DNA from 4 places in the Agrobacterium bohemicum genome. Region 3 is predicted to be linked to each of the others. Evidence: predicted binding sites of a transcription regulator. Region 3 holds the regulator's gene; each other region holds the start of a gene.
What was found. Region 3 encodes LexA, which represses DNA repair genes until DNA is damaged. Its sites were predicted from a motif close to TGTTCNNNNTGTGTTCNG; they were not measured.
Positions count from the first base shown of each region.

Region 1: a site for LexA is predicted at 1,250-1,267, ahead of ATO67_RS10445 (ImuA family protein). Genes of this name have one in related genera too.
Region 2: a site for LexA is predicted at 1,833-1,850, ahead of ATO67_RS14350 (ImuA family protein). Genes of this name have one in related genera too.
Region 4: a site for LexA is predicted at 1,844-1,861, ahead of ATO67_RS04795 (putative DNA modification/repair radical SAM protein). Genes of this name have one in related genera too.

Region 1 covers NZ_KQ961027.1:259,391-262,522, forward strand. The annotation lists gene ATO67_RS10440 (O-antigen ligase family protein) at 1-1,182, shown strand, start outside; gene ATO67_RS10445 (ImuA family protein) at 1,310-2,071, shown strand; gene ATO67_RS10450 (DUF6504 family protein) at 1,986-3,132, shown strand, end outside.
Region 2 covers NZ_KQ961030.1:177,670-180,801, forward strand. The annotation lists gene ATO67_RS14345 (Y-family DNA polymerase) at 1-1,093, opposite strand, end outside; gene ATO67_RS14350 (ImuA family protein) at 1,014-1,766, opposite strand; gene ATO67_RS14360 (helix-turn-helix domain-containing protein) at 2,684-2,926, opposite strand; gene ATO67_RS14365 (hypothetical protein) at 3,049-3,132, shown strand, end outside.
Region 3 covers NZ_KQ961023.1:239,405-242,536, forward strand. The annotation lists gene eno (phosphopyruvate hydratase) at 1-212, opposite strand, end outside; gene kdsA (3-deoxy-8-phosphooctulonate synthase) at 437-1,285, opposite strand; gene lexA (transcriptional repressor LexA) at 1,556-2,278, shown strand; gene ATO67_RS01165 (glutathione S-transferase family protein) at 2,663-3,132, shown strand, end outside.
Region 4 covers NZ_KQ961024.1:330,132-333,263, forward strand. The annotation lists gene ATO67_RS04780 (glycosyltransferase) at 1-90, shown strand, start outside; gene ATO67_RS04785 (glycosyltransferase family 4 protein) at 74-1,135, opposite strand; gene greA (transcription elongation factor GreA) at 1,166-1,642, opposite strand; gene ATO67_RS04795 (putative DNA modification/repair radical SAM protein) at 1,866-3,098, shown strand; gene ATO67_RS04800 (UdgX family uracil-DNA binding protein) at 3,098-3,132, shown strand, end outside.

The DNA.
Region 1 (3,132 bases), on a different contig from region 3:
TTCGCCTATTCATCCAAGTTTGGCATGGTTTCCATTCTTGCTTATTACGCCGTGTGGTTTCCGCTCATCGTTGTGGATTACCGCCGGGTACTGGGCAATTATACGCGTTATCTCTGGATTTTCGGTTTTGGCATTCTGGCCGTTCTGTCCAGCTTCTGGTCGGATGCCATGTCCACCACCATGCGCGCCTCCATTCAATATATGACGCATATCGTCTGCGCACTCATCGCCATGCGCGTCATCTCGATCACGACACTGACCCGCGGTGCTCTCATCGGCATTATCGTGGTTCTCTTGTATTCCATGCTGTTCGGCATTTATCTTTTTGATGCGCTGGATGGCACGTTCAGTTTCGTCGGTGCTTTTTCTTCCAAAAACCAGCTTGGTTTTTACGCTTCTCTCGGAGTCATCTTTGCCGCGTCATCGGTGCTGGTGTTGCGCCAGCGCGACATGATCTGGCTTGGCATCGCCGGAATGGCAGGCCTGCTTTCCGCTTATTGCCTGCTTGCATCGCAATCGGCTACGTCGGTGATTACAACGGCTGCCGTAGTTGCGCTCATCATCGGCTTCATGCCCATGGGTATGTTGTCTCCCGGCAATCGCAAGATGATCTTTCTTGCCCTGGTGGGCGTCGGTGGCCTTCTCGTCGTGGTGGCCTTGCAATTTGGCTTGCTGGATGCGGTGCTGGGCATTTTCGGCAAGGACTCGACGCTAACAGGGCGCACCTATCTATGGCAGCAGGGCATCGAGGCAGCGAAAGCATCTCCCATTTTGGGCGTCGGCTACCAGGGCTTTTGGGTTGTGGGCTTTTATGATGCCGAGCGTTTATGGGACGATTTCTTCATCACCACGCGCAGCGGTTTTCACTTCCACAACACCTATATTGAAACCGTCGTGGAAAATGGCTTCGTTGGCCTGGCGCTGCTGGCTATCGTTCTTTACGGCACGCTCTTAGGGCACCTGCGTTCGGTGCTGGTCCGCAACCGTGATCCGCAGGGGCTTATCCTCTTTGCTCTTTGCGCACTGTTCGTCGTTCGCTCTTTCGTGGAAATCGACATTATCTTTGCCTATCAGATTGGTTCTTTCCTGCTGTATTACGCAGCCGGAAAACTGACGCTACCACAGCGCGTGGCTGCAGGTGCCTTCTCTGGCGTGGCCATGCGCCCCGTGGCAGGGCGCTGACCTCTCAACAGGCGTCCTTCGTCTTATCCACAGGACACAGGAAAGCTTGTTGACTCTTTGCTGAAATAGGAACAAAAAGTGAACAATTAGTCTTTCAAAGCGTGAATGCCTCTAAAAGTGTTGTGTCATGCATAAACGCGCCGAACAGTTGGTTGTCGAAGAATTGCGGGAGCGGCTGGAGCGGATCACGCAAGGTCCGATCCGGCATCATGAAAGCCTGCCTTTCGGTATTTCTTCAATCGATGACCATTTGCCTGCGGGTGGCCTGAAGCTGGGCAGCCTGCATGAAGTCACGGGCGGCGGTAACGGCGCGGTTGATGGTGCCGCATCCGCCTTGTTTTCCGCCGGCATCGCCGCACGGGTAAAAGGCAAGATTTTATGGTGCGTGACCCGGCCTGATCTTTTCATGCCAGCATTGACTCAGGCAGGCCTGTCTCAGAACCGGCTGATCATCGTAGAGTGTCGCGATGAAAAGGGCGTGTTGGACTGTTTCGAAGAGGGCCTGCGCTGCAATGGCTTTGGTGCTGTGGTGGGAGAGGTTTCGAAACTGCCGATGACCACGTCGCGGCGTCTGCAACTGGCGGCGGAAGGGTCCGGTGTCGTGGGCCTTGCAATTCGTCGCTGGCGTCATCCATCCGGTGCAGTGGAATTCGGTCAGCCAACGGCTGCCGTAACGCGGTGGCGAATTTCGGTGCGGCCCTCCACACCTTTGCCTGTGCAGGGTGTGGGCAGGGCACGTTGGTTTCTGGAGCTTTTGCGCTGTCGTGGCGGTGAGTGTGCCGATTTTGAAGTGGAAGCCTGTGATGCAAAGGGTCGTCTCGCTCTACCTGCCGACATGGTCGACAGACCGATACCGCAGAGCGCTTGGCAAACAAGCGCCACCGCTTGACCGCCCGGTGGTGATGATCACCAGACAGGGAAGTCGCCGTGTCATCGCGGCGCAGGATGTGGCTGCAGCAGCAGTAGGCTTGCGGCTTGGCATGCCCGTCAGCAAGGCGCAAGCCATCATTCCTGGTCTGATTGTTGAAGAATTGCAGGTGGCCGAGGATGCCAAAGCGCTGCGAGACCTTGCCTTCTGGTTCCTTCGCATTTACGCGCCCGTCGTCGCGCCCGATCCGCCTGACGGTCTGGTGCTGGATACGACAGGTGCGGACCATCTGCATGGCAATGAACACTTGATGCTGACAGGCATGATCAACCGCCTGCATGGACTTGGTTTTACGGCCCGTGCAGCCATTGCCGATAGCTGGGGTGCCGCGCACGCGCTTGCCCGTTTCGGCCGGGATGAAGCAACCATCGTGCCGCCGAATGGTGCATTGGGTGCGCTCACATCTCTGCCCTTGGCAGCCCTTCGCCTTGAGCCTCGGGTCGTGGCTGATTTGAAAGTCCTGGGCTTCCGTAGCATCGGAGAGTTGATGGCAACGGCGCGGGCACCGCTCACCCTGCGGTTCGGCCCGGAGATCGGGCGCAGGCTGGATCAGGCCCATGGTCTGCTGTCCGAACCTATCGCGCCCATCCGCGTGCCGGAAATGGTTGAAGCCAGCAGGTTCTTTGCCGAGCCGATTTCGGCTGCCGAGACTATCGCGCGATATACCGACAAGCTTGTCCGTCAGCTCTGTCTTGGCTTGGAAAAGCGCGGTCTAGGTGCGCGCCGGGTTGATCTGCTAATGCACCGGGTCGATAGCGGTATACAAGCCATCCGCGCCGGAACCTCCAGACCGGTGCGCGATGTCAAGCAACTGACACGTCTTTTGACGGACCGCATCGACACGATAAATCCCGGTTTTGGCATCGAGAAAATGACCCTGACGGCCACCCACGCGGAAGCGCTGGTGCTGGGGCAAGCCCGCTCGACTTTGCTGGATGATGCGAAAGCCGATATTGGCGAAACGGTGGATGTCATCATCAACCGGGGCCATAAGGTCTATCGTTACGCGGCTGTCGCCAGCG
Region 2 (3,132 bases), on a different contig from region 3:
AGATATCGATCAATGGTGTGAGGTCGGTTATCTCTTCCTCAACGAGAGACGAGGCCTTCTGCTCTTCCTGCAGCGGTTCCGCCGACACGGCAACGAGGACGAGTTTCTCGATCCCGAAACCTGGATCGATCTGCTCGGTGCGATCCTTGAACAATTTCGTGAGCCAAGCGATGTCGCGTGCCGGCTTTGCCGTCCCTGCACGGATCGCCTGGTGGGTGTTGTCGACGCGATGCACGATGAGGTCCGTCCGGCGCGCGCCGAGGCCGCGTTTCTCGAGTTCGGCGACGAGCTGGACAACGAGCCGACCTACATACTTGTTGATCGTATCGGGCGCGCCTATCGGCTCCTGAAACGACCTGGAGACCTCAACGAGATCGGCAGTGCGGATCGGATCGATAGGTTCTCCCGCGCGACCGAACATCTGGTCGAGGCGACGGCCGACTTCAGGCCCGAAACGGAGGGCCAGCGGTGCTCTTGGGGTATTCGACAGTTCACCGATGGAATGGAAGCCGAGTATCCAGAGATCCTGAACGACTTTCTCCGGGAGCCGTAGCAACGAGATCGATAGCTTTTCGACGGCGCGAACGATCTCGCCGCGGGGGATGATCACGGTATCCCGATTGATTGCACGGACGCATGCGTGCGCCGCGCCCCATGTATCCGCGATCGCGACCTTGGCAGTGAGCTTCCGAGAGTGGAACGTATTCACGATACCGCTGATCATCTTTGCTTCGCCGCCTTGGAGATGGTCCGCGCCCTCGGTGTCCAGCACGAGACCGTCCTTGCCGTCGACCGCGACGATCGGGGAATAGTGACCAAGCGCCCACAGCGCGATGCGATCCAGCGCGGCGGCATCGGCGCCGGGATCTGCATCGATGAGCATCAGCCCGCGGAAGATCGCCTGAGCCTTCGCCGCGGCCATGCCGACGCGGACACCGATCTTCTGCGCAGCCCCGTCGGCAGACGCGACCCACCGTTTGGATCCGCTCTTCGCGATCACCGCGATCGGTTGGTCAGCCGGAATGGTGGGATCGTCTCGTCTGATCCTGTCCGTGGCCAGCTCCGGTAGATATATGGATACGACCCTTGCCATCACACGCTCCTACGCAGAACTCTTTGCATTCGCCGGCACGCGATCTCATCAACTCAAGAAACCATCGAGGTCGCCCTACTCCCGGTACCGGAAGTTCTTCGGACGGCAGCACGCTTACCCGCCACCTTGTGGTCGATGCGGTCGGCTGGCCGAAGTCGTTTGCCTCTGTCTGCCTTCGCCAACGGCGCACTGCCAAGGCAATTGTCCCGGTTCGCTCCGCGACGAGCTGGAGCCGACGGCTCACGACCATTGGCAACCGCACCATCTCGCCGACAACCGCGCCACAGCCGCCGTAGGAAAGCGCTTCTTCCATGTTGGCAGCGACATCTTCTTCCTTGTCGCTCTCGACGAAGATGACCCTACGCGGATGCAGGCCTGCCTGAGCAAGAGCCGGGAAGAACAGATCGGGCCGCGTCAGACACCAGACGATCGGCCCCTTCGTGCGTGCTGCGATCCCGGCGGCAAAAAGAGCAGCCGCTGCGCCATCAACAGTGCCGGAACCACCGCCTGCGAATTCGTGGAGCGCTCCATGAGCCAGGCCGCCTCCCGGCAGGATCGCGTCAATCTCTTCGACACCGAATGGAAGACAGCCCGTCTTCTTCGCGCCCTCACCCTCAATGGACGAGATGCGCTCGCGCAGATCAGCAAGGACTAGGTCGCGGACAGCCGACATCGGTCGCGGAATCCCTTCGGTTCGCGGAGTTCAGAAACACGGCATCATGCCGCCGACAATGCTTGATGTTCTTCTTCTGTTCCTTCATAACGGCAGAGTCAAGCGGTTCGGAAATAGGAATATGATCTCACCATTTTAGTGAATCTGCAGATTCTCGTTTTGAATCAGTTCGCTAGAGACTTTCTGTAAGTGACCGGCTCAATTGAAGAAAATTTCATTTTTGTTTCGAAGTGAGGTTATCAGAATCATGGACCAATCTCCCGTCAGGACATTCTGCGCTAGTAAGAGAGGACATCCGCTCCATACCCCCCGTCCTGGCCGGTGCAGCATGTTTGAAGCTCTCAGGAATTGGGGGCTCCAGCCAGCCAAGGTCGCCCGTGTCGGTGTTGGCGAAAGGCGTAGTCGACGGCGTTTGCTTCCCCGTCGAAAATGACGAGGTTGATCGATGAGCCGGAAATCATCTGCACTCGACCTGACGGCAAGGCTGCGTCAGGTGCGCGACCCGATCATCACAGTAGAATGTCGAACCTGTGGCCGCCACGGAGCACTTGATCGAGCCGCTCTGGTAAGGAAGCACGGTGCTAACATCACCTTCGGACGGCTGCGCCGGATGGCAGCGATGGGGTGTGATCGGCTGGTCGGCGAAGACGGAGATCGATGCGGGACGCGGTTTCCATGTCTTGAATAAGGAGGACATTGGTAACGTCTCGCTTATCTTCATCACCGAGGCAGGTTCGAATACGCATGGCATGAGGGTGTCAGTAATGATCAGAACTGGATGCCTGCTGCCGCGGCTCTCCTTTAGGTGTCACGTTCACAGACGTGCCCGGTCGCGCAGGCATTCATGCCAAACCGATAGCGGCTTTCGACCAAGGATCGCCATCCAAAGGCGACGAAGCCCGCCTCGCTGCTTGCTGTTACGGGTTCTTGAACCTGACGCCGACACCACCGCCATTGGTTGGGATGAACTCAATTCCATCCGCTTCCAGCGTCATCTTTATGAGCTTCAAATTTGCCGGCGTGATCGCCGGAATTCCGTTATCCATTTCGGCGCGCCGAATTGTAGAAACTCCCACGCTGGCTGACTCGGCAAGATATTCAGCCGTCCATCGGAGCAACGCTCTCGCTGCTCGAATTTGAGCTCCGGTTATTTCGCTCATCTTCTATGTTTTCTCATTGAAACATTTTCGTTCATATGCAATATTTTCGTTCACTCGGTCACATCCAGTGTTTGAGCCACCGGATGTGACCTGACCACACCTAGCTGTATGGAGCTCGGATCATGGCTGATTCTGAGAATAGCAGAACTTTGCCCGCAATCACGTGCAGAAACTCTCTGCAGACCGCGGAATGGTTCCTGTTCAAC
Region 3 (3,132 bases):
TTGACGGCCTCAACTGCCTTCTCGACACCTTTACCGAGGTAACGCTTGCCACCATCGCGCAACTCAACGGCTTCATGCGCACCTGTCGAGGCACCCGATGGAACGGCCGCACGGCCGAAGGAGCCGTCTTCCAGATAGACATCGACTTCAACAGTCGGGTTACCACGGCTGTCGAGGATTTCGCGTGCGATGATGTCGGTAATGGCTGTCATGATCTCTCCCTTGGGACTGGAACAGTTTTTTCAGCTGCCTGTCTTAAAGCGCATCCCGAACACTGTGAAGCGCTTTTCGGATTGGCTGCGCGATAAAACCGGTCGCCAGAGCTGCGAGTCGATTGAATGTCTTCAGTTGCTGTAGACGATGCAAAAGAAATTACAATGACAGCGCCCACTCAATGTGCCGGTTTTAGATAAAGGCCGATTGGGGCCAAAACCGGTCAGGCGGCTTTGGCGATGTCGTCGAAGGCCAACAGCTTCTCAAGAAGCTTCGGCATATCCTTCAAGTGAACCATGTTGGGTCCATCTGACGGAGCGTTGTCCGGATCTTCGTGCGTTTCAACAAAAAGACCCGCGATACCGACCGCGACAGCCGCCCGGGACAGCGTTTCCACGAACTCACGCTGACCACCGGTCGACCCACCCTGCCCGCCCGGTTGCTGTACGGAGTGGGTCGCATCAAAAACGACGGGCGCGCCAAGCGATGCCATGATTGGAAGTGAACGCATGTCGGACACGAGTGTGTTGTAACCGAAGGACGCGCCACGTTCACACAGGAGAACGTTCGGGTTTCCGCTTTCATTCAGCTTCGCCAGCACGTTCTTCATGTCCCATGGCGCCAGAAACTGGCCTTTTTTGACGTTTATGACGCGACCGGTTTTCGCGGCCGCGACAAGGAGGTCAGTCTGACGACTGAGGAAAGCCGGAATCTGTAGAATATCAACCACCGGCGCAACGATGCCGCACTGCTCTTCCGTATGAATGTCCGACAGCACGGGAAAACCAAACTGCGTCTTCAGCTCAGCAAAAATCTCCAACGCCTTATCGATGCCGATGCCGCGTTGGCCGGAAAGCGACGTACGATTGGCCTTATCGAAAGACGATTTGTAGACTAGCCCGATCCCAAGCCTGCTGCATAGTTCCGCGAGCGTTTCTGCAATCATGAACGCGTGGTCGCGGCTCTCCATCTGACACGGTCCGGCGATCAGCGAGAAACGTTCGGTATTGGCAAACGACACCGCCTTGGAGCCCTGCCCCGCCACAACTTTCAGATTGTTCGTCACACTCATCGTCTTCCCTCAGCATATAGCGGACGGTCTCGATGGCGTGCCACCGAAATAATCCCAAATCTGTATTGGGCATGCACTTAGCAGCAAGCTGTGCCGGAGTCACTGTCGAGGATATTCATGACGACTCCGGAATACGAATTTAATCATCCGAAAACGCTTAAATGAATTTGACGGAATTTTAAGGGATTGCAGAACACATATGGAACATATAGTGTTCGTTCTGTATTTGTTTCACGAATCTCCGCCTCGAATCTCCAAGGGTGTTTCTTCATGCTCACGCGCAAACAGCAGGAATTGCTTTTATTCATTCATGAGAGAATGAAGGAGTCTGGCGTGCCTCCATCTTTCGATGAAATGAAGGATGCACTCGACCTAGCTTCGAAGTCAGGCATCCATCGGTTGATCACCGCCTTGGAAGAACGTGGTTTTATTCGCCGGCTACCGAATAGAGCCCGCGCATTGGAAGTTATCAAACTTCCCGAATCATACTCTCCTCGAGCTAAACCGCAGCGTGGCTTTTCTCCGAGCGTTATCGAAGGTAGTCTGGGCAAGTCGAAGCCAGCGGAGCCAATAGCGCGTCCCGTTGCCACCAACGACAGCCTGTCCAATGCCGTGAGTGTCCCTGTGATGGGCAGAATCGCTGCTGGCGTGCCTATTTCTGCGATCCAGAACAACACCCACGACGTTGTCGTTCCGATGGATATGCTGGGCTCGGGCGAACATTATGCACTGGAAGTCAAAGGCGATTCGATGATCGAAGCCGGGATTTTCGACGGCGATACCGTTATCATTCGCGACGTAAACACCGCAAATCCGGGCGATATCGTCGTCGCTCTGGTCGACGATGAAGAAGCGACCTTAAAGCGGTTTCGGCGCAAAGGTGCATCTATCGCACTAGAGGCTGCAAACCCTGCCTACGAGACCCGCATTTTCGGGCCTGACAGAGTAAAAATTCAAGGCAAACTCGTTGGACTGATCCGCCGGTACCATTAAGAGTGTAAAGGCAAGCTTGAGCCTGATTTGCCCTTTTTTAACTTCAATCGAGCGGCTCCGTTTATCGTCATTATGATTAGGCGCCCAGCGACGGGTCGTGGCCGCGTTCAGCAATTCATTACAGCAACAAAACTTCTTTTTTTGTCTTCGGCGGCCTCCAACTTGTTATCCGGGTAATCATTTTTTAGATTGGCGACTGGAGTTCGATGGTCTTTGCCGAATTGGCAAGATGATTGGTAGCCCTCGCTTAATTGACTCTTTTGAAATTTGCTTTGAGTACAACCGAGGCTGTCCATCAAATAGTTTGATAAGCGTCATCGTCTCGACCGTCTGGATCATGCGGTATTCTCGCGCTAGGCATGCTGGGTAACGAGGGGAAATGCCATGTATGATCTTTATATAGCCAATAAGAATTATTCTTCGTGGTCGCTGCGACCTTGGGTTTTGATGAAAGAACTTGGGATTGCGTTTGACGAAAAGCTCGTGAAGTTTGGAACATCGAACGACAATTTTCTGGATTTCTCTCCTACAGGCAAGGTTCCATGTCTTGTCGAAGATGACCTAACTGTTTGGGATACGCTCGCAATCGCAGAATATTTGGCAGAACGCCACGATGGTGTATGGGCATCCGACGTCAAAGCGCGCGCATGGTCTCGCTCGGCCTCTGCCGAAATGCACTCCGGCTTTCAGAGCCTGCGCAATGAACACCCGATGACCGTCGGCTTGCGTATTCGTCCATCGGCAATCAATGAGCCTTTAATGAAGGACATTTTACGTATCGATGCGTTGTGGCGGCAAGGTCTGTCCTCGTTTGGAGGCCCATTTCTGGCGGGAGAGAAATTCACCGCTGTTGA
Region 4 (3,132 bases), on a different contig from region 3:
GGCGAAAACGGTCGCGCCACGCTGGTCGGGCAGTTCTCTGAAGAGGCCGTGGCCAGCGCTTACATTGATCTGTTCAAGCGGAAGCCGTGAGCGCCGCGTAGACCTTGCCGATATTTTCGGCTTCACCGTTGATGGTGAAGTTTTCCGTGACATGTGAGCGAGCAAGACCGCTTGCATGATCGCGTTTCGTGTCGTCTTCCATCCACACCGCAACAGTGCGAACCATCGCGTCGAGGTCGTTCCGACTGATAACCTCGCCGGTTTGAGGCTCCACAATCAGTTCCGGAAACGCGCCGACATCGGTTGCGACAACCGGCACGCCGGTTGCCATGGCTTCCAGCGGCGTCAGGCCGAAGCCTTCCCAGCGTTGTGGGGCGACGAAAAGATCGAGGGTGCGGTACCAGTCGTTGATGTTGGTATGTTCACCAACGAAGAGGATGCGGTCTCCAAGACCGGCCGCCCGGACTTTTTCCTTCAGGCTGTTTTCAAACTCCACATGCGGACCGGTGGCGCGTCCTGCAATGATGGCAGACCATTCGGGTCGTTGCGGCAACACGGCAATCATGGTGTTGACAAACAGGTCGGTGCCTTTCTGGTGGCGCACCCTGCCGAAGCAACCGGCATGTTTTTGATGAGCATCCAGACCGAGGAGCCGTTTCAACGTGGCCTTATCGGCGGCAGGCGAAAAGCGTTCCGTATCGATGCCATGCATGATGACGGTGCTCGGCACGTCCAGATAGGTCGCAGTCTTGCCGTTGGTGGCGATAACCGCATCCATGCGGGAAATCAGGAACTTCGTCCAGCCGGTGTGCTTGCGTTGCGAAGCGGATGTGAAGGCCAGTTTCAACTTCATGCGCAAGATGTCGCGCATGACGATGCCCGGCAGCATCTCGATGTTGCGCCGCGCATGCCACACGCGCGGCTTTTGATCCGGCCCCGGTTTCCAAAGCTGCCACAGATCGCGAAAGCGAATATGTGGCAGGCTGTCGGGCAAACCCGGCCCGATGGCCGCCACATCTTGCCCCTGCCTGTTTTGCACGGGCAGAAGCTGAATAATGGTGGATGTTACGCCGGAAAGCCTGCGCTTGAAATTCGGCGCAAGCACCCGGACGTTAGCCAAGTCAATGTAAGGCAAAATCGGATTCTCGGGGGAGGGAGCTTTCGATCAGCCCCAGTTGATGGAGAGGATTTCGTATCCGCGTGAGCCGCCGGGTGCATGCACCTCGATGCTGTCGCCTACTTCCTTGCCGATCAGCGCACGCGCGATAGGCGAGGAGATGGAGATACGGCCCTGCTTCACGTCGGCTTCCTGGTCGCCAACGATCTGATAGGTCTTCTGCTCGTTGGAATCCTCATCCACAAGCTTGATCGTGGCACCGAATTTGATTGTCGTGCCAGACATCTTCGAGAGGTCGATGACCTCGGCGCGCGCTGTCAGATCTTCAAGCTCGGCAACGCGGCCTTCATTGTGGCTCTGCGCTTCCTTGGCGGCATGGTATTCGGCATTTTCGGAAAGATCGCCATGGGCGCGCGCTTCTGCAATCGCCTCGATAATCCGTGGACGCTCTTCCTGCTGACGAAAGCGCAGTTCTTCCTGCAACTTGACGAATCCGCCCTGAGTCATTGGTACTTTTTCTACCATTTTTTCTTCCTTCGCATTCAACCCGCGGCACCCGCAGACACAAAAAGAAACAGGTTCCGGAGCAAAACTACGGAACCATGTCAAAATCACAATTTGAGGGACTATATCAGAAGACCGCAACAAATTGCCAGATAATTTGAAACCGTCACTCCACCGTAAAAAACCGTTCGCCATAACTACTCTAATATTGACGAGTTGATCAAGAACATATAGTGAACATTGTATGAAAAAGTCAATAAAAGAGCGGTTGGCGGTCCTTTCCGATGCGGCGAAATATGACGCCTCGTGCGCCTCCAGCGGCACGACGAAGCGTAATTCGTCTGCGTCGGGAGGTTTGGGGTCGACGGAAGGATCGGGCATTTGTCACGCCTATGCGCCGGATGGGCGTTGCATTTCACTTCTCAAGATACTGCTGACCAACTTCTGCATTTACGACTGCGCCTACTGTATCAACCGTTCCTCCAGCAATGTAGAGCGGGCGCGTTTCACGGTGGAAGAAGTGGTTTGGCTAACGCTGGAGTTTTACCGGCGCAATTACATCGAAGGGCTGTTCCTGTCATCCGGCATCATTCGCTCGTCCGATCACACCATGGAAGAACTGGTGCGGGTGGCGAGAGAACTGCGGGTAACGCACGGCTTTCGAGGTTACATTCATCTCAAATCTATCCCCGAAGCGTCTGCTCGTCTGGTGGAGGAAGCCGGGCTTTATGCCGACCGTCTATCGATCAACATAGAGTTGCCGACAGATAGCGGTATCGGACAATTTGCGCCGGAAAAGCACCCGATCAATATCCGCAAGTCGATGGCCGATATCCGCCTGAAGATCGAGGAGGCGGGCGAGCCGACCTTGCAGACGAAGCGGGTTCGAAAATTTGCACCGGCTGGTCAAAGTACCCAGATGATCGTCGGGGCCGATGGTGCCAATGACACCACCATCTTGAATACCAGCGCGCGTCTTTACGGTAGCTATGGTTTGCGGCGCGTCTATTATTCGGCGTTTAGTCCCATCCCGGACTCGTCAAAGAACCTGCCTTTGATCAAGCCGCCGTTGATGCGTGAGCATCGACTGTATCAGGCCGATTGGCTATATCGATTCTATGGCTTCGATATCGATGAAATCGCATCCACGCAGAAGGATGGCATGCTGGATCTCGATATCGACCCGAAGCTTGCATGGGCACTGGCCAACCGGCAGCAGTTTCCTGTGGATGTGAACAAGGCGGACCGCGAGACTTTGCTGCGCGTACCGGGTTTTGGCACGAAGACGGTGAAATCGATTCTGTCGTCGCGCCGGTTTCGGCAATTGCGACTGGAAGATATTGCCCGCTTTGGCGTCTCCCTGAAAAAGGTCAAAGCCTTCGTCGTCGCAGGCGGATGGACGCCGGGGAAATTGACGGAGCGGCCTGATTTACGCGACATGTTTGCGCCGCAGCCTGAACAATTGTCGTTGCTGTAATGTATAAGGTCTCACTGGAGGGGCGGGGGGATTT